DNA from 4 places in the Weizmannia sp. FSL W8-1119 genome. Region 4 is predicted to be linked to each of the others. Evidence: riboswitches for the same ligand, from Rfam matches in the RefSeq annotation. Region 4 holds a riboswitch; each other region holds the start of a gene.
What was found. A riboswitch is a leader RNA that binds a small molecule or an ion and turns the genes downstream of it on or off. The one in region 4 is predicted to bind S-adenosylmethionine.

Region 1: it holds a riboswitch for S-adenosylmethionine, as region 4 does, so the genes downstream of both, NSQ19_RS12795 (sulfite exporter TauE/SafE family protein) here and NSQ19_RS12090 (5-methyltetrahydropteroyltriglutamate--homocysteine S-methyltransferase) in region 4, are expected to answer to the same signal.
Region 2: it holds a riboswitch for S-adenosylmethionine, as region 4 does, so the genes downstream of both, NSQ19_RS06870 (assimilatory sulfite reductase (NADPH) flavoprotein subunit) here and NSQ19_RS12090 (5-methyltetrahydropteroyltriglutamate--homocysteine S-methyltransferase) in region 4, are expected to answer to the same signal.
Region 3: it holds a riboswitch for S-adenosylmethionine, as region 4 does, so the genes downstream of both, NSQ19_RS03440 (O-acetylhomoserine aminocarboxypropyltransferase/cysteine synthase family protein) here and NSQ19_RS12090 (5-methyltetrahydropteroyltriglutamate--homocysteine S-methyltransferase) in region 4, are expected to answer to the same signal.

The regions. Positions count from the first base shown of each region.
Region 1 is NZ_JBBOZL010000001.1:2,605,816-2,609,750, forward strand. Features, by position in the region: gene NSQ19_RS12790 (amino acid permease) at 1-638, shown strand, start outside; SAM riboswitch class I at 1,051-1,158, shown strand; gene NSQ19_RS12795 (sulfite exporter TauE/SafE family protein) at 1,248-2,204, shown strand; gene NSQ19_RS12800 (purine/pyrimidine permease) at 2,686-3,048, shown strand; gene NSQ19_RS12805 (RNA-guided endonuclease InsQ/TnpB family protein) at 3,165-3,935, opposite strand, start outside.
Region 2 is NZ_JBBOZL010000001.1:1,427,943-1,431,877, reverse strand. Features, by position in the region: gene NSQ19_RS06870 (assimilatory sulfite reductase (NADPH) flavoprotein subunit) at 1-1,072, opposite strand, end outside; SAM riboswitch class I at 1,193-1,293, opposite strand; gene NSQ19_RS06865 (2-phosphosulfolactate phosphatase) at 1,467-2,162, shown strand; partial or broken gene NSQ19_RS06860 (phosphosulfolactate synthase) at 2,155-2,667, shown strand; partial or broken gene NSQ19_RS06855 (phosphosulfolactate synthase) at 2,677-3,255, shown strand; partial or broken gene NSQ19_RS06850 (VOC family protein) at 3,268-3,665, shown strand.
Region 3 is NZ_JBBOZL010000001.1:741,915-745,849, forward strand. Features, by position in the region: gene cls (cardiolipin synthase) at 1-1,091, shown strand, start outside; SAM riboswitch class I at 1,190-1,297, shown strand; gene NSQ19_RS03440 (O-acetylhomoserine aminocarboxypropyltransferase/cysteine synthase family protein) at 1,401-2,699, shown strand; gene NSQ19_RS03445 (homoserine dehydrogenase) at 2,961-3,935, shown strand, end outside.
Region 4 is NZ_JBBOZL010000001.1:2,437,489-2,441,423, forward strand. Features, by position in the region: gene NSQ19_RS12075 (hypothetical protein) at 1-630, opposite strand, end outside; gene NSQ19_RS12080 (hypothetical protein) at 896-1,387, shown strand; gene NSQ19_RS12085 (Bax inhibitor-1/YccA family protein) at 1,310-1,945, opposite strand; SAM riboswitch class I at 2,097-2,198, shown strand; gene NSQ19_RS12090 (5-methyltetrahydropteroyltriglutamate--homocysteine S-methyltransferase) at 2,336-3,439, shown strand; gene NSQ19_RS12095 (L-lactate MFS transporter) at 3,543-3,935, opposite strand, start outside.

The DNA of each region.
Region 1 (3,935 bases), 170 kb from region 4:
TCATTAAACAGACCGTTGTCCGCGTCATGCTTTTTTATATTTTGCCAATCCTGGTCATTTGCGGCATTATCCCATGGAACCAGGTTTCTTCCGTGGAAAGCCCGTTTGTACAGGTATTCAGCCGCACAGGGATCCCCGCTGCCGCCCATGTGATGAATTTTGTGCTCTTGACGGCCGTTCTTTCTGCCGCCAATTCCGGCATTTATGCCACTTCGCGCACACTGTTTAACATGGCGCAGTCCGGAGAAGCGCCACGCGCCTTTTTAAAAATTTCCCGGAAAGGCGTCCCGCTGATCAGTATTTTGCTGACCTCGCTGTTTATTTTAGCCGGCGTGATTCTGGCCTATCTTACGCCGGATGAAGTCATCAGCTATTTGATGACCATTCCGGGATTTACCGTCGTCCTTGTTTGGACCGCCATCTGTGCAGCCGAACTGCGACTCCGGAAGTCGTATGCAAAATTGCCTTCCTTCCGTGTAAAAGGGTATCCTTTCATGGTCTGGATTGCGCTGCTTGCACTGGCAGGCATTTTCCTGTCCTTTTTGCTGGGCGGCGGCAACCCGATTGGTACAAGCGTCTGCCTCGCTATTTTAATCGTGCTCGTCGTCTTGTCACTGAGAATTAAAGCAAAGGAATAGGCTCCAGCCGGCTGTGTTGATAAAACCGGTTCCCTTAGGCAGGGAAAGGACAGAAATCCAACTGCGCGATAAGCGGGCACAAACAAGCGGGGTTGATTAAACCGTTTTCTGGGCGGGAAGGGGGCAGGCACGGGTGTGCAGCTCGTACAAACTGCCAGAATGGGACGGCCTGCTAACCCGTTTGGACTCTTTTTCGTTTTGTGAAGCAAATGAAAGCGGCCATGATGCCCCGCCTGATCCTGATGACCTGCTTTTTAAAACCAATCCAGCGTAAAGAAAAAAACTCCCGACAGAGCGTGATCTGATGGGAAGTTTTTTTCTTTATCCCCCCATTCGTATAAATCCGATAAAAAAACTTGCAATAATTATATTGACTTCCATTTATTTTCTGATAAAATTTTAAACAACAAATAACTTATCAAGAGCGACGGAGGGATCTGGCCCTATGAAGTCCGGCAACCTGCAGCGAGCAGCAAGGTGCCAATTCCAGCAAAATGGGTACCATTTTGGAAGATAAGCGCTTATCCTTTACTCGCTGTCTTTCCGTAAAAATGGCGGAAAGATTTTTTATTTCTGCAAGGCCGGCCGTTTGAACCAGGATAGGCCCTGATGCGTATAATTCCTCTACATCAGGATGAATCAAATTTATGGATGAAGAAAGCGGGGAACATGAACATGCAAAAATTAATTGTCTTAGCACTTGTCGGCCTTGCCGCACAATTGGTGGATGGATCTCTCGGAATGGGTTACGGGGTGACTTCTACCTCACTCCTCTTGGCTTTCGGAATTGCGCCGGCTGTCGCATCAGCTTCTGTGCATTTGGCGGAGGTTTTTACAACGGCGGCTTCCGGGGTCTCACATATGAAATTTGGGAATGTCGATAAAGGGATCATTTGGAAACTGGTTGTACCCGGGGCTGTCGGCGCCTTTCTCGGGGCAACCGTTCTCAGCCATCTTCCTGCAAGCACATTAAAACCGTACATTTCTATTTTTCTGATCGCCCTTGGCCTCTATATTCTTATCCGGTTTCTGATCAACGCGCGCGGGGCGTTGAAAATCAAAAAAAAGACCGGGTCTAACGTATTTTTTATCCCGCTCGGCTTTGTCGCAGGATTTTTTGATGCAACGGGGGGCGGCGGCTGGGGCCCTATCGCCACACCGGCTTTGCTGTCCAGAAATGACATCGAACCGCGGAAAGTGATCGGCTCGGTGGATACAAGTGAATTTGCCGTATCCCTGGCGTCAAGCATCGGTTTCCTTTTATCCCTCGGCGCTATGCAGATTAACTGGATCTGGACGATCGCCCTCATGCTTGGCGGCCTGATCGCCGCACCGATTGCAGCCTATCTGGTTAAAATTTTGCCGGCTCATTTGCTGGCTGTCATTGTCAGCGGCATGATTGTGTTCAGCAACGTGCAAACTTTATTAAAAATGGCCGGCGCCGGAAGCGGCTGGTACGGCGTTACCTATACAGCCATTGCGGCAATATGGGCAATCCTTATTTTCTATACAATCAGAAAACACAAGCGGGCAGTTGCCAGCGCCAGCGTAAGCGTCGCAGAATAAGGAACATGTTCGGGCAAGGGATCCATTGCCCAAATTGTTTTTTTAAAGCCGTTTTTGACAATAAACGGGCTGAGGCGTTTCTATGCGAACGAACAACGCCATTTTTGCTTCCTTTATGCAGATGCCCTCTATGTGAAGGAAAGCGGCCCCGCTTTTCCACCTAAACCAGCCATCCCTTAACCAAGCACCGGCAAAAATAATTCATCACAAATGTTTTCGAGATCGAACGCCTAAGTGAAGGCAGCGCAAACTTCTTTTAGCGGCAAATGCACAGAGGTGCATTTTGTGATTTTTTTGCGGGCCAAAACATGGCTTACCCGCGCCCGTCCGGTTTGCAGCCCCTGTTTATGCCGCCGTCCGCCATGCCCGCTTTCCCTCCCCCGTTCGCGAAATGTTTTATGTTTAAAATGTAAAATCTGTTTTGCTATAATTATATTTACTGGTATTTTCCATTTTTTTGAACGGAAAGAACGGTGTGCCTATGAAAACATTTATTTCGTCGCTGCAATGGATGGCATTTATGATCGCCGGGTCGATCGCGGCCCCGATTGCCATTGCGGCTGCTTTCCATTTCAGTGCAGGTGAGACTGCCCTGTTTGTGCAGCGGACGCTTTTTGTACTCGGGATCGGCGGCCTTTTGCAAGGCATTTTCGGCCACAGAATGCCAATCAATGAAGGGCCCGCCGGGCTGTGGTGGAGCGTGTTTGCCATTTATGCGGGGCTTGTCGGCAGCATGTACAGTTCAAGCACTGAATCTCTGCAATATTTGGCAGGCGCACTGATTGTAACCGGCATCTTTTTCTTCCTGCTCGCTTTTACCGGCCTTGTGGACCAAGTGAACTAACCTCCACTTATCAACCTTACGGTTTGATTGAAGTGGGGGCTTCTCGACTTATCGTTGCTTTTACTAGCCAACGAAAACTGACCGAGCTAACCCTCTTGTTCCAAGAGTTTTGTTACTTATGATAACGCTAATAAGCGTAATCCCTCATTTTTGATATTGATTGCTGAATTGTGATCGCGATCTAATACAAAGCCGCAAGAACATTTATATACACGTTCAGATAATGGCATTTCTTTTTCCTTGCCGCAACATGAACACTTCTTAGTGGAGGGAAACCACTTATCAATTTTCACAAGTTGTTTCCCCTGTTCTTTTAGCTTATACGCTAAGAAAGTAGTGAACATACCCCAGCCGTTATCATGAACGCTTTTCCCAAAGTGAAGGGCTTGAGACATCCCTTTCATGTTCAAGTCCTCAATCACGACAGCATCAAAGTTAGAAGCTAATTCTTTTGACTTATGATGAAGAAAATTCATGCGTTGGTTCGCCACTTTCTCATGTAACTTAGCCACTACTAGTCGTTGCTTGTTCCAACGTGCAGAACCTTTCTTTCTTCGAGAAAGAATTCGTTGTGCTTTTGCTAATTTATCTAAGGCTTGCCGATAGTAACGTGGGTAATTGGCTTTCTTACCCTGTTCACTCTCGACATATAGACCATCCATAGCAAAATCCAAACCAACAACTTTCTGTATGTTAACTGGACGAATATCTTTCTCATATTCTGTCAAAATTGAAATGTAGTATTTGCCTGTCTTTGTTTTAGAAATAGTGCAAGATTTGATTTTATAATCAGCAGGTATCTCTCTATGCTGTTTCATTTTTATTGGCTTTTTGATTTTTGGCAGTTTGATATGACCATTTTCTAGCTTAATATTTCCGTTGACCAT
Region 2 (3,935 bases), 1.0 Mb from region 4:
CTTTGTTTCCGAAAAGCACGGCTGCCTGCTGAAGCAGTGGTTTTGTTAATCTCGTAATTTCATAATGTCTGAGCAATGCTTCCCTGGCCGGCAGTACTTCCCCTTTTTTATTGATCGGAACCGGTTCTTTTGGATCCCAGCCGAGCTTTTCGATCAGCCGTTCCACGAGTTCCGGGTCATTTTCCGGGTAAATCCCGATGCTGTCCCCCGGTTCAAATGTAAAACCGGAACCTTCAAGGGATAATTCGATATGGTGCGTTTCTTTATTGGACCCTTCCCAGTTCAAATTGATATTTTCCAGCACTTCCGCCTGGAACGGGTTGGATTTGGAATAATCGGTGTTTGCAGGCCGGGTGGCATCGGCAGCGGTTGAAGGCGGCAAGGCAGATGACTGGAGCACGCCTGTAACCCCTTCAAACCATTCCTGGGCGTCTTCTTCATAATCCACATCGCAATCCACTCGCGGATAGAGCCGTTCCCCGCCCAACTCTTCCAGCCTCTTGTCGATCTCTTTTCCGACCTTGCAAAAAAACTCATATGTCTGGTCCCCAAGCGCCAAAACGGAAAAAGGGACCCCGTCCAGTTTTGGGGCTTTTCTGCTGTGGATCAGCTCATAGAAAGACAATGCGTTGTCGGGCGGGTCCCCTTCCCCTTGTGTGCTTGTAATGATGAGCAGATACCCTGCATTTTTTAAATCTTTCGGCTTGGCCGCATCGAGTGCCGAAAAAGATACGGCAAACTGCATTTCTTTTAATCTGGCGGCGAATGCTTCGGCAAGCGCCTGGGCATTGCCTGTCTCGGAACCAAACAGCAGCGTAACCGTTTTGGTTGCCGTCTGTACCGGCTTTTCAGCAACAGCTGTACTTCCCGGGGGATTCGTTCCTTGTTCGGCAAACGGATAGGTTAAATATCCGCTCAGCCATAATTTTTGCTGATCCGTTAACATTTGCAGCAGTTCATTTAACTTTTCCGCCTGTTCTTTACTAAACGGGCTGTTTTGTACACTTAACGGCAAATCTTCCACCTCGCAATGTTTGCATGCACTTTTCATTTGTTTATTTATGTATGACATCCTAATCCAAATAGACATAGAAGTTTACTTGGATTTTAATCCGCTTCTTTCCATGAGAAGCACCTTCGAAAAAAGCTCTTCTTACAAAGATAAGAAGAGCCGGCGCACAATGGTCAACTTCTCTTATCTTTCAGACGATTGTCTGCAGGAATTGGCACAGTGTTTTTCAACCTGTTGCCGAGGCTTCAAAGGGCCTTTCCCTCCACCTCTCTGGATAAGAAGAACGAATCATTATTTAGAAATCATTGAAAACATTATACAATCAAATGCGGCGGGAGTCAATTCTTTTTTGAACAGACGGGGGCGATAAAAAAAGAAAAGGGTGGCAAGTTCCGCATCAAGCGTCCCTCCAATATACTTTATGTATCTTTTGCACAGAATGAGGGGGGAATGGATGAACATCCACATTTACCAGGGGAATGAGATCACGCCGGAAGACGGGGATGCCAATATTGTGATCGATGTGATCCGCGCGTTTACGGTTGCCCACCATGCCTTTTTGGGCGGCGTAAAAGAGATATGGCTGGCAGACTCAAAAGAAGCGGCTTTTTGTATCAAAGACAAATACCCGCATGTCTTGCTCACGGGCGAAGGGAACGGGCTTCCGATACCGGGATTTGATTTGGGCCATTCACCGGCCGCCATCGCCAAACAGCCGTTAGCCGGCAAAACGCTGGTGCAAACATCCACAAACGGGGTAAAAGCAGCCTTCCGCGCCCTTTGTGCAAAGGAAGTCTATGTTACCGGCTTTTCGAATGCAAAAATGACGGCAAAATGGGTCCTGCGCAAATGGAAAGGCAAAGACAACGCCCGCATCAACATGATCGCTTCCCATCCGACGGGGGAAGATGACCTGGCATGCGCATTATACATGGAAAGCATCCTTACCGGCTCCGGCACGATAAAGCCGGAATCAGTGATCAAGGAGATTGTAAATGCCAGTGTTGCAAAGAAATTTCTTGATCCCGGACAGCCTGCATTTAACCCGGCTGACCTAGAATTTTGCATCAACGAAAGAGACTGCGGGTTTGTTATGAAAATTGATCCAACAGGAGAATTTCCAACGATCGTGAGGGTTGAAGATGAATGACCATGGTTTGACACTGCCTTTACGCAATGAGAAACCGCGGGATTGCGGAATCACCATCTTAATTGACAATGGCATTCCGCTGAACTTTTTTAAAGATACCATGAACAGTGCAGCCCCTTATATTGATTTCGTCAAATTCGGCTGGGGAACATCGGTGGTTTCGCGCCATTTGGAAGAAAAAATAGATCACCTGAGGCAAAACGGCATTGCCTTCTTTTTCGGCGGCACTTTATTTGAAAAGTTTGCCAGCCAGGGAAAGACGGATCGGTACGTTCAATACTGCCGGCGGTTTGCATGCGAATATGTTGAAATCTCAAATGGCACCCTGCCGCTGTCCAATCCGGAAAAGTGCCATTATATTGCGGAATTTTCAAAGGAGTTTAAAGTGTTAAGTGAAGTTGGCTCAAAAGATACTGCCAAATCAATAGCCGACACGCCGGCGTTATGGCTGGAATCGATTAGCCGGGATTTAGAAGCAGGCGCATATAAAGTGATGACAGAGGCAGGGTGCCATTTGGAAGAAAAAATAGATCACCTGAGGCAAAACGGCATTGCCTTCTTTTTCGGCGGCACTTTATTTGAAAAGTTTGCCAGCCAGGGAAAAACGGATCGGTACGTTCAATACTGCCGGCGGTTTGCATGCGAATATGTTGAAATCTCAAATGGCACCCTGCCGCTGTCCAATCCGGAAAAATGCCGCTATATTGCGGAGTTTTCAAAGGAGTTTAAAGTGTTAAGTGAAGTCGGCTCAAAAGATACTGCCAAATCAATAGCCGATACGCCCGCGTTATGGCTGGAATCGATTAGCCGGGATTTAGAAGCAGGCGCATATAAAGTGATGACAGAGGCAAGGGAAAGCGGCACGAGCGGCATTTGCAACGGGGACGGGGAAATACGGGAGGAGATGTTTGCGGCCATCCTGGACTCGGGGATTCCCCGCGATGCTTTCATTTTCGAAGCACCCAACAAGCAGCTCCAGGCTTTTTTTATCCAACAGCTCGGCCCGGATGCCAATCTGGCCAACATCCCTTTTTCGGATGCCCTTGCGCTTGAAACATTAAGGCTCGGTTTGCGATCAGATACTTTTTTATTGGAGGAGATTCCCATGAGAGAAACGGATAAAATTTTTCATTTGGCGATCCCGTGCAAAGATCTTGATGAAACAGCCGATTTCTATCAGAAATTAGGCTGTAAGGTGGCGCGCCGGTATGATGACCGGGTCACTTTCAATTTTTTCGGGGACCAGCTTGTCTGCCATCTGAGCCCTGAAAAAATAGACCCCAACCCGAAAATGTATCCCCGCCATTTCGGCATTACTTTTTTGGATAAAGCAGCATTTGAGGAAACCCTCCAATCTGCAAAGAAAAACCGCTTGGCATTTTTCCAGGAGAAAATGGTCCGGTTTGGGGGCAGGCAAGAGGAACTTGGACATTTTTCCTCCAAGATCCCTCCAACAACTTGCTCGAATTTAAATATTACCACGATGAAAGCATGGTGTATTAACCAGTCCCATTCATTGCTCAAAGCATGCGATGCGGCTTTTTCCGGAAAGAGCCGCATCGCATGCTTTGCCATTTGGGCCAGGCGATAAGCGTTTTTTCCTGGCCCGAGACGTTTGATCGTTATGTTCAGCAGGATGGCAAAGCCCCGGAGGCCCTTTTTAGGCTTAACATGCAAACCGCAGGCATACAGCTGCGGTTTTTTTGCGGCTTCCCGCAGGAACATGCAGCGCTTGAAGCGAATAACATACTCTGCATGTTCCGCCACCCGGTT
Region 3 (3,935 bases), 1.7 Mb from region 4:
ACGTCGATATTTTCACAGACGGCAGAAAAAAATTCCAGGCTTTATTTGAAGACATCCGGAATGCAAAAGACAGTATTCATCTTGTATATTATATTTTCCGGAATGACCGTCTCGGCCATGAATTGATTGAACTGCTGTCCCAAAAAGCAAGAGAAGGCGTAAAGGTGCGGCTGCTTTATGATGATATGGGATCGCGGATGCTGTTCCGCCGCAAATTTTTCCGGCCGCTGATTGAAGCCGGAGGGGAAGTGGCGTCCTTTTTTCCAGCCCGTATCCCGCTCATTAATTTGCGCGTCAACTTCAGAAACCATCGGAAATTGGCGATTATCGACGGACGGGTCGGTTATATCGGCGGTTTTAACGTCGGCGATGAGTATCTTGGCCTGAATAAAAAATTTGGTTATTGGCGGGACACGCATTTACGGATTTCCGGGAGCGCTGTTTATGCCATGCAGACCCGCTTTATTTTAGACTGGAATCAGGCATCGCCGCATGATGTGAAAAATGAAGAACGTTATTTCCCGGTCATCCCGCCGCAGGGGGAAACCGATATCCAGATTGTCTCAAGCGGCCCCGATTCCGAATGGGAGCAGATTAAAAACAGCTACATTAAGATGATTAATTCCGCCAAAAAATATATTTATTTGCAAACACCGTATTTCATTCCGGATGACAGCCTCCTGAACGCGCTGACGCTTGCCGCTTTATCCGGAGTGGATGTCCGGATTATGATTCCAAATAAACCGGACCATATGTTTGTCTACTGGGCGACGCTTTCCAACATCGGCCAGCTGTTAAAAACGGGCGTCAAAGTGTACATTTATCAAAATGGGTTCATCCACGCGAAAATGATTGTCGTAGACGGGAAAATTGCTTCCGTCGGCACGGCCAATATTGATGTGCGCAGTTTCCGCCTCAATTTTGAAGTGAACGCCGTGCTGTACGACCGCGAGCTTTCCGGCACACTTGCCGGCATTTTCCGGGACGACATGGCCAAATCAACCGAATTAACGCTCCATGTTTACCAGAACCGGCCGCTTTATGTACGGTTTAAAGAGTCCATTTCCCGGCTGTTGTCGCCAATTTTGTAGAAGAAAAAGAAAATTTTTCAAAAAAAGGTTGACGGTTTGCCATTGGTCTTCTATAATCTTAAACAATAAGTCATTCAAAATTGAATTATGAAAAGAAACTCTTATCTAGAGCGGCGGAGGGACTAGGCCCTGCGAAGCCCGGCAACCTTCAGGCATTTGCCTGAAAAGGTGCTAATTCCTACAGACATGCGTCTGAAAGATAAGGGAGGAACTTACATACATTGTAACCCTCTTCCCTTACGAAGAGGGTTTTTCATTTCCTCTTCCATCTTTCGCAGGAAAATTTTAAAAAACCAGGAGGATTTAAAAATGACACAATCATCATTACAACCGGAAACTTTATTGCTGCACGGGGGCCAGGAACCGGACCCGGCGACAGGCTCGCGCGCCGTGCCGGTATACCGGACGACTTCTTACGTTTTTCCGGATACAGAACATGCAGAGGGCGTCTTCAATTTATCAAAAGAAGGTTTCATTTATTCCCGCCTTGGCAATCCGACTGTGGATGTGTTTGAAAAACGCGTTGCCGCACTGGAAGGCGGAACGGCGGCTGTCGGTTTATCATCCGGCGCGGCGGCCATTGCCTTCTCCATTTTGAATATTGTGCGTGCGGGCGACGACATCGTATCCGCCAGCAATCTTTACGGCGGCACATATAATTTGTTTGCCGTGACATTGCCGAAATACGGCATTAACGTCAAGTTTGTGGACGGGTCTGACCCTGAAGCGTTCCGCCAGGCGATCACCCCGAAAACGAAAGCATTGTATGCGGAAATTATCGGCAACCCAAGCCTGCAGGTGCTCGACGTGGAAAAAGTGGCGGAAGTTGCCCATGAAAACGGCATTCCTTTGATTGTCGACAACACGTTTGCTTCTCCGTATGGCTCGAATCCGATCAAATGGGGAGCGGACGTGGTTGTCCATTCGGCGACAAAATGGATCGGCGGGCACGGAACGGCGATCGGCGGTGTTGCCGTTGACGGCGGGCATTTTGACTGGAACACAGAGAAATTTCCGGACTTCAGCGAACCGGATCCGAGCTACCACGGCTTGCGCTACGGCGTCGACACGGCACAGGCTGCGTTCGCCACAAAACTTCGCGTTCAGCTTTTGCGCGACTTCGGGCCGGCTTTAAGCCCGGACAACGCCTTTTTATTCCTGCAAGGGCTTGAAACGCTGCATCTGCGCGTGGAAAGGCATAACGAAAATGCGTTGAAAGTCGCGGAATTTCTGAAAAGCCATCCGGATGTTGCATGGGTCAATTATCCGGGACTTGAAGACCATCCGTCCCATGAGCTGGCGCAAAAATATTTGAACGGCGGCTACGGCTCCATTGTTAACTTCGGTGTGAAAGGCGGCCGGGAAACAGGAAGGCGCGTGATCGACAATATCAAGCTGTGGTCGCATGTAGCGAATGTCGGCGATGCGAAATCGCTGATCATCCACCCGGCAACGACCACGCATTCGCAGCTGAGCGATGAAGAACTGGAAAAGTCAGGGGTCACGGGTGATTTGATCCGCCTGTCTGTCGGGCTTGAAGCCGTCGAAGATTTGACAGCCGACCTCGATCAAGCCATTACAAAAGCGACGGCTGTTACAGCCCGGTAAAAGCAGGTAACGGGCCAGGCAGGTTCGTGCGAAGGCCGCCACGGCGGAATGCCAACAGGCGATCCAGAAAACTTGCACGGGATCCGTTCCGGGCTGATCCCACTATACAATTTTGTCGGCACGGACGGCCTGCACACCTGTTCCGGATCGGGAGCTTATGGGTGCCGGCTGCACCGGAGACCGCCGGGCCGCTTGATGTTTTAAATGAACAAAACGCTTCAGAGGCGAATAGCGCTATATTGCAGGGAGGTTTTTGGATAAATGAGGGTGATTAAAGCAGCGCTGCTCGGCTTCGGGACGGTCGGCCAGGGCGTGTATGAAGCCGTCCGGACCCACCGGGAGCAGCTGAAAGAAAAGCTGCATGCCGAGGTAGAGATTGCAGCGGTTCTGATCAAAAACCCCCGTAAAAAGCGGAACATTGACAGTTCTGTGCTCGTCACGACGGACTTCCGGGAAATTCTTGCCATTCCCGGCCTTGAAGTCGTGTTTGAAGCGATTGTCGGGGAAGAACCAGGCTTTTCTTACTGTTTACAAGCAATTGAAAAAGGCTGCCACGTCATTACTGCCAATAAAGTCATGTTTGCAAGATATGGGAATGTGCTGCTTGAAAAAGCGAAAGAAAAAGGCGTGTTTGTCGGTTATGAAGCGACAACCGCAGGCGGCATCCCTGTGATTCGGACGATTTCCCAGCAGCTTCAGGTCAATGACATCCAGCGTGTGCAGGCGATTTTAAACGGCACATCCAATTTTATTTTATCGGAAATGCGCGAAAAACATCTTCCGTTTGAAGAAGCGTTGGAAATCGCCAGGCAGCACGGCTATGCAGAAGCTGACCCGGGCAATGATGTGGAAGGGCAGGACGCTTTTTGCAAGCTGATGATCTTAAGCCGGCTCGTATTCGGAACCCAGCCGGACTGGGAGAAAGTAGAAGTTGAAGGTATAGGCGGGCTCTCGCTTGCGGATATTGAAAAAGCGGATCGGAAGGGGTTCCGTTATAAGCATATTGCGGACATATACCGTGACGGCGGCACGCTGAAAGCATCCGTTAAGCCTGTCCTTATTCCTTCCGAACATGCCCTTTATGCGGTGGAAGGCGTCAACAACGCCGTCACCATTTACGGCAGCCTGGTTGGAAAAATTACCCTTACCGGCCCAGGTGCCGGAAAATTTCCGACAGCCAGCGCCATGATTGAAGACTTTGCAGCAGGTTACCGGCCTGTTCCGCAATTGGATGCC
Region 4 (3,935 bases):
TTTGATCGTATCCCAATTGACAATATCGTTGCTCAAGGCCTCAATGAGCGTGCGGAAATCTTTTTCTTGCAGTGCGTCATTGAAAGAAATGAACGGAATCGGGGAAATGTAGCCGCAATGGTATCCGTTCGTAATATCGGCATTCCGGATATGTTCCAAATGCTTCCGGAGCACTTGCTGGCCCCCCCAGACAGCCGTTTTCCTGCTTTTTGTCACGGCAACCGGATACTCGTCATCATCAAGAAAAATGAGATAATCGATGCCTCTTTTCAACGCCTCATAAACGATGATATTGCGTTTGGACGCGTATCCTTCGCCGAACAAAAGGACTGCTTCTTTTCTGCTCATGCCCATTTGGGATACGAGTTCTTCGGTTGCTTTACGCGTCTCCTTCTCCCCGATGAAATAAGCCCGGTCAATATCTTCCATGCATTCCGTTTCAATATGTACAAAGTCTTCAGGCTCTGCATTTTCGTAGTGCAAATCATAGGCAACAAACAAATGCAGCTTGATCCTGTCGCTCTCCGTCAGTTCGGATTCCTTCAAGTTATACATATACGTTTTTAAAACATTTTTAAAACTTTTTCTTCCTGTTGCAAATCCGATGCCCACATTGATTTCCTTTGCCATTTGTTTCCCTCTCCTTTTGCATTTCTATTTCCTTATACCCTGTTTGCATGCGGACCGAAACATGGCATAAATTCCCCGGATTGCGGGTACACTTCGATTATGTTGCGTGCAATGTTTGAATGAAGATGAAAAAGTGTAAAAAGATAAAAAAGGATGCGCCCTGTTTTTTCCAGAAAGCCGGGAAAAACGGGCACATGAAAAAAGGAGCAGAGCAATGGCTGGGCAAATTCCTAATGAATAAACGATTGATGATACCATTGATTTGATGAAAGAAGGGCATCTCTACGTTAAAAACCGGACGGACGATTATCATGCAATTTTGTTTGAAACCCGTCTGCTCGGGCAAAAAGCGGTGTGCATCAGCGGCGAGGAAGCAGTCAAAATGTTTTATGACCCGGAAAAATTCAAACGAAACGGGGCTGTGCCGAAACGTATTCAAAAAACGTTATTTGGCGAAAATGCGATCCAGACGCTCGATGGAAAAGAGCATCTCCACCGGAAAGCGCTGTTTTTATCGCTGATGGGGCCGGATGCGCAGCAGCATTTGGCACAAATGGTCCGGGCAGCATGGGAAGCGCGCATCCCCGAATGGGAGCAAAAAGACCGTATTGTTTTGTTTGACATCCAACATGTGAAAAAGAAAACGCCTGCCGGTGAATGGCGGGCGTTTTCTTTTTTCTCAATCGTCGCTTCCCAAAATGCCGAGAATTTGCAAAATGTAAATAAACAGGTTGATAAAATCAAGGTACAGGCTTAAAGCCAAAAGCGGGACCATTTCCTCGGAAATGCCATGGTGCTTCATTTGGTTAAAGTCAAAAACAACATACAGGGAAAAAACAATCGCGCCAATGAAGGAGTACGCGAGCATCCCGGTTGAGGTTAACGGGCTGAAAATGCTGAATATTCCGATGAAGATCAGCGCCAACAATGCGACAAGCAATGCGGTGCTTAAAAAGCCAAGATCCCTCTTGGTAACGGCCCCAATAACACCCATCACGGCAAAAATGCCGAACGTGGAACCAAAAGCGAGCAGGACGACCTCAGCACCGGCCTGGGATGCATAATAAGCTACAATCGGATATGTCGTAATACCGGAAATAAAGGTGAAAGCATAAACGAACAAATACCCAACGCTCTTTTTCCTTCTTAACCAGAAAGCGGCGATGACCATTGCAATTTCTGCAACCATCAGCGGCATCATAAGCGCAGGCGGAATGAATCTCCCCGTATATAAACCCGCCGTTGCAAACAGCAGTGAAACGGCAAAGACGCCAAGCACTTTCTGGAATACAGACCTTGATTGTATGGCCTCCATAAAATCCCTCCTTTGTTTTTCTTATTACTATTATATTTTCACATCGCCCCTGATTTCAATCTTTCCGTCCCATTTTAAAAAATTTTGCGAATGCCCTTGACAAAAATAGGTGGAACATTTAAAGTGTATTTAAACTAAATAATATTTAAAATTCTTATCCAGAGAGGTGGAGGGACTGGCCCCTTGAAGCCTCGGCAGCGGTCTTTTTTAAAGAACTGTGCCAATTCCAGAAAGCATTGCTTGAAGATAAGAAGAGCGGACGGTTCAGTTTTGCAATCCAAACCTCTTCTTATTGCAGAAGAGGTTTTTTAATGGGCCCATGCAGCTAAAAGCAATTTTTTTCTGCGCACAGCAGCTGTTTTAAAAAATATCCAGAAAGAGGGAATCATGATGACGAAAACATTAACAAAAGCGCCGTACAGGGCAGACATTGTCGGAAGCTTTTTGCGCCCGGCCCGGTTGCACGAAGCGCGGGAAAAATTTGCAGCGGGAACCATCCCGGCCGAAGACTTGCGTGCAATTGAAAATGAAGAAATCCGCCGCCTGGTCGGCAAACAAATTGAAGCCGGCCTCGAAGCGGTAACGGACGGAGAATTCCGGCGGAGATTCTGGCATACGGATTTCATGGAACATTTAAACGGGGTAAAAGGGTACGTGCCGAACCATGGATACCGGTTTGTCGGCATCGAAACGGAAGCTTATGACGTCCGGGTAACCGGAAAAGTCTCCTTTAACCCGGACCATCCGCACATAAAAGATTTTATTGCGCTGAAAGAAATCGCCGGGGACAGGGCGGTTGCGAAAATGACTATTCCAAGCCCGAATCAGTTTTTCAATGCCGGAATCCGCAATGAAGACATTTACCCGGATCTTGAAGAATACGCAAATGATATTATCCAAACTTACCGGGATGCGATCAAAGCTTTTTATGATGCCGGCTGCCGCTACTTGCAGCTGGATGATGTTTATCTTGCCGGCCTGTGTGCACCGAAACTGCCGTTTGCAGACAGTGAGCTCGAAAGGGAAAGATTGATTGATCTCGCTTTACATGTAGCAAACAGCGTACTGGAAGGCAAGCCGGATGATCTGACCATCACAACCCATCTGTGCCGCGGCAACTACCAGTCGAAATGGGCTTTTGAAGGCCCGTATGATAAAATTGCCCCGAAAATCTTTGCAAATGAAAAAGTAGACGGGTTTTTCCTTGAATACGACGATGAGCGTTCCGGCGGGTTTGAACCGTTGAAATACATTCCGGAAGGCGGGCCGAAAGTCGTGCTTGGCATTTTCACATCGAAAAAGGGAGAGCTTGAAGATAAAGTGCTGATCAAAAACCGGATTCGGGAAGCATCCAGGCATGTACCGCTCGAACAGCTTTGCATCAGCACCCAGTGCGGCTTCTCCTCCACCCACCACGGCAATCTTTTAACAGAAGAGCAGCAGTGGGACAAAGTAAAATATATTGTGGATACCGCAAAGGAAATTTGGGGATAAACCGGGAAAACCCGCTGGGGCAGCCAGCGGGTTTTTTATCATGATGGAGGCACGAATCCCTTTCCTGTCTGCTTGTTCATGATCGAAGCACACAGCCCTTGCTTTAATGCGAATGCTGGGCACGGTTGACATTCCCCCGAACCCCGTGTGCGTGGGCTGCTTCTTCAGCCGGCGATTTAATGAAAAGCGTAATCGCAAAAGAGACCAGGCAGAGAATCGTGATCGCATGGAATGTCGGCATAAAGCCCCCGAGAAGGGAAGCGATGACCGATCCGGATAATGCGCCGATGCCGAAGCCTTGGTAAATCACTGAATAATTGGCGCTTTGATTTTTCAGGCCGAAGAAGTCTGAAATAATAGCCGGAAATACGGTGACATTTCCGCCGAAACCGAAAGCAATCGCAGCAACACAGATAAAGAACAGGGCGAAATTTAAGTGGGCATAGCTCAAAATGGAAACCGCAACGGCCGTCGCGAGCAGCGTCCCTGATACCAC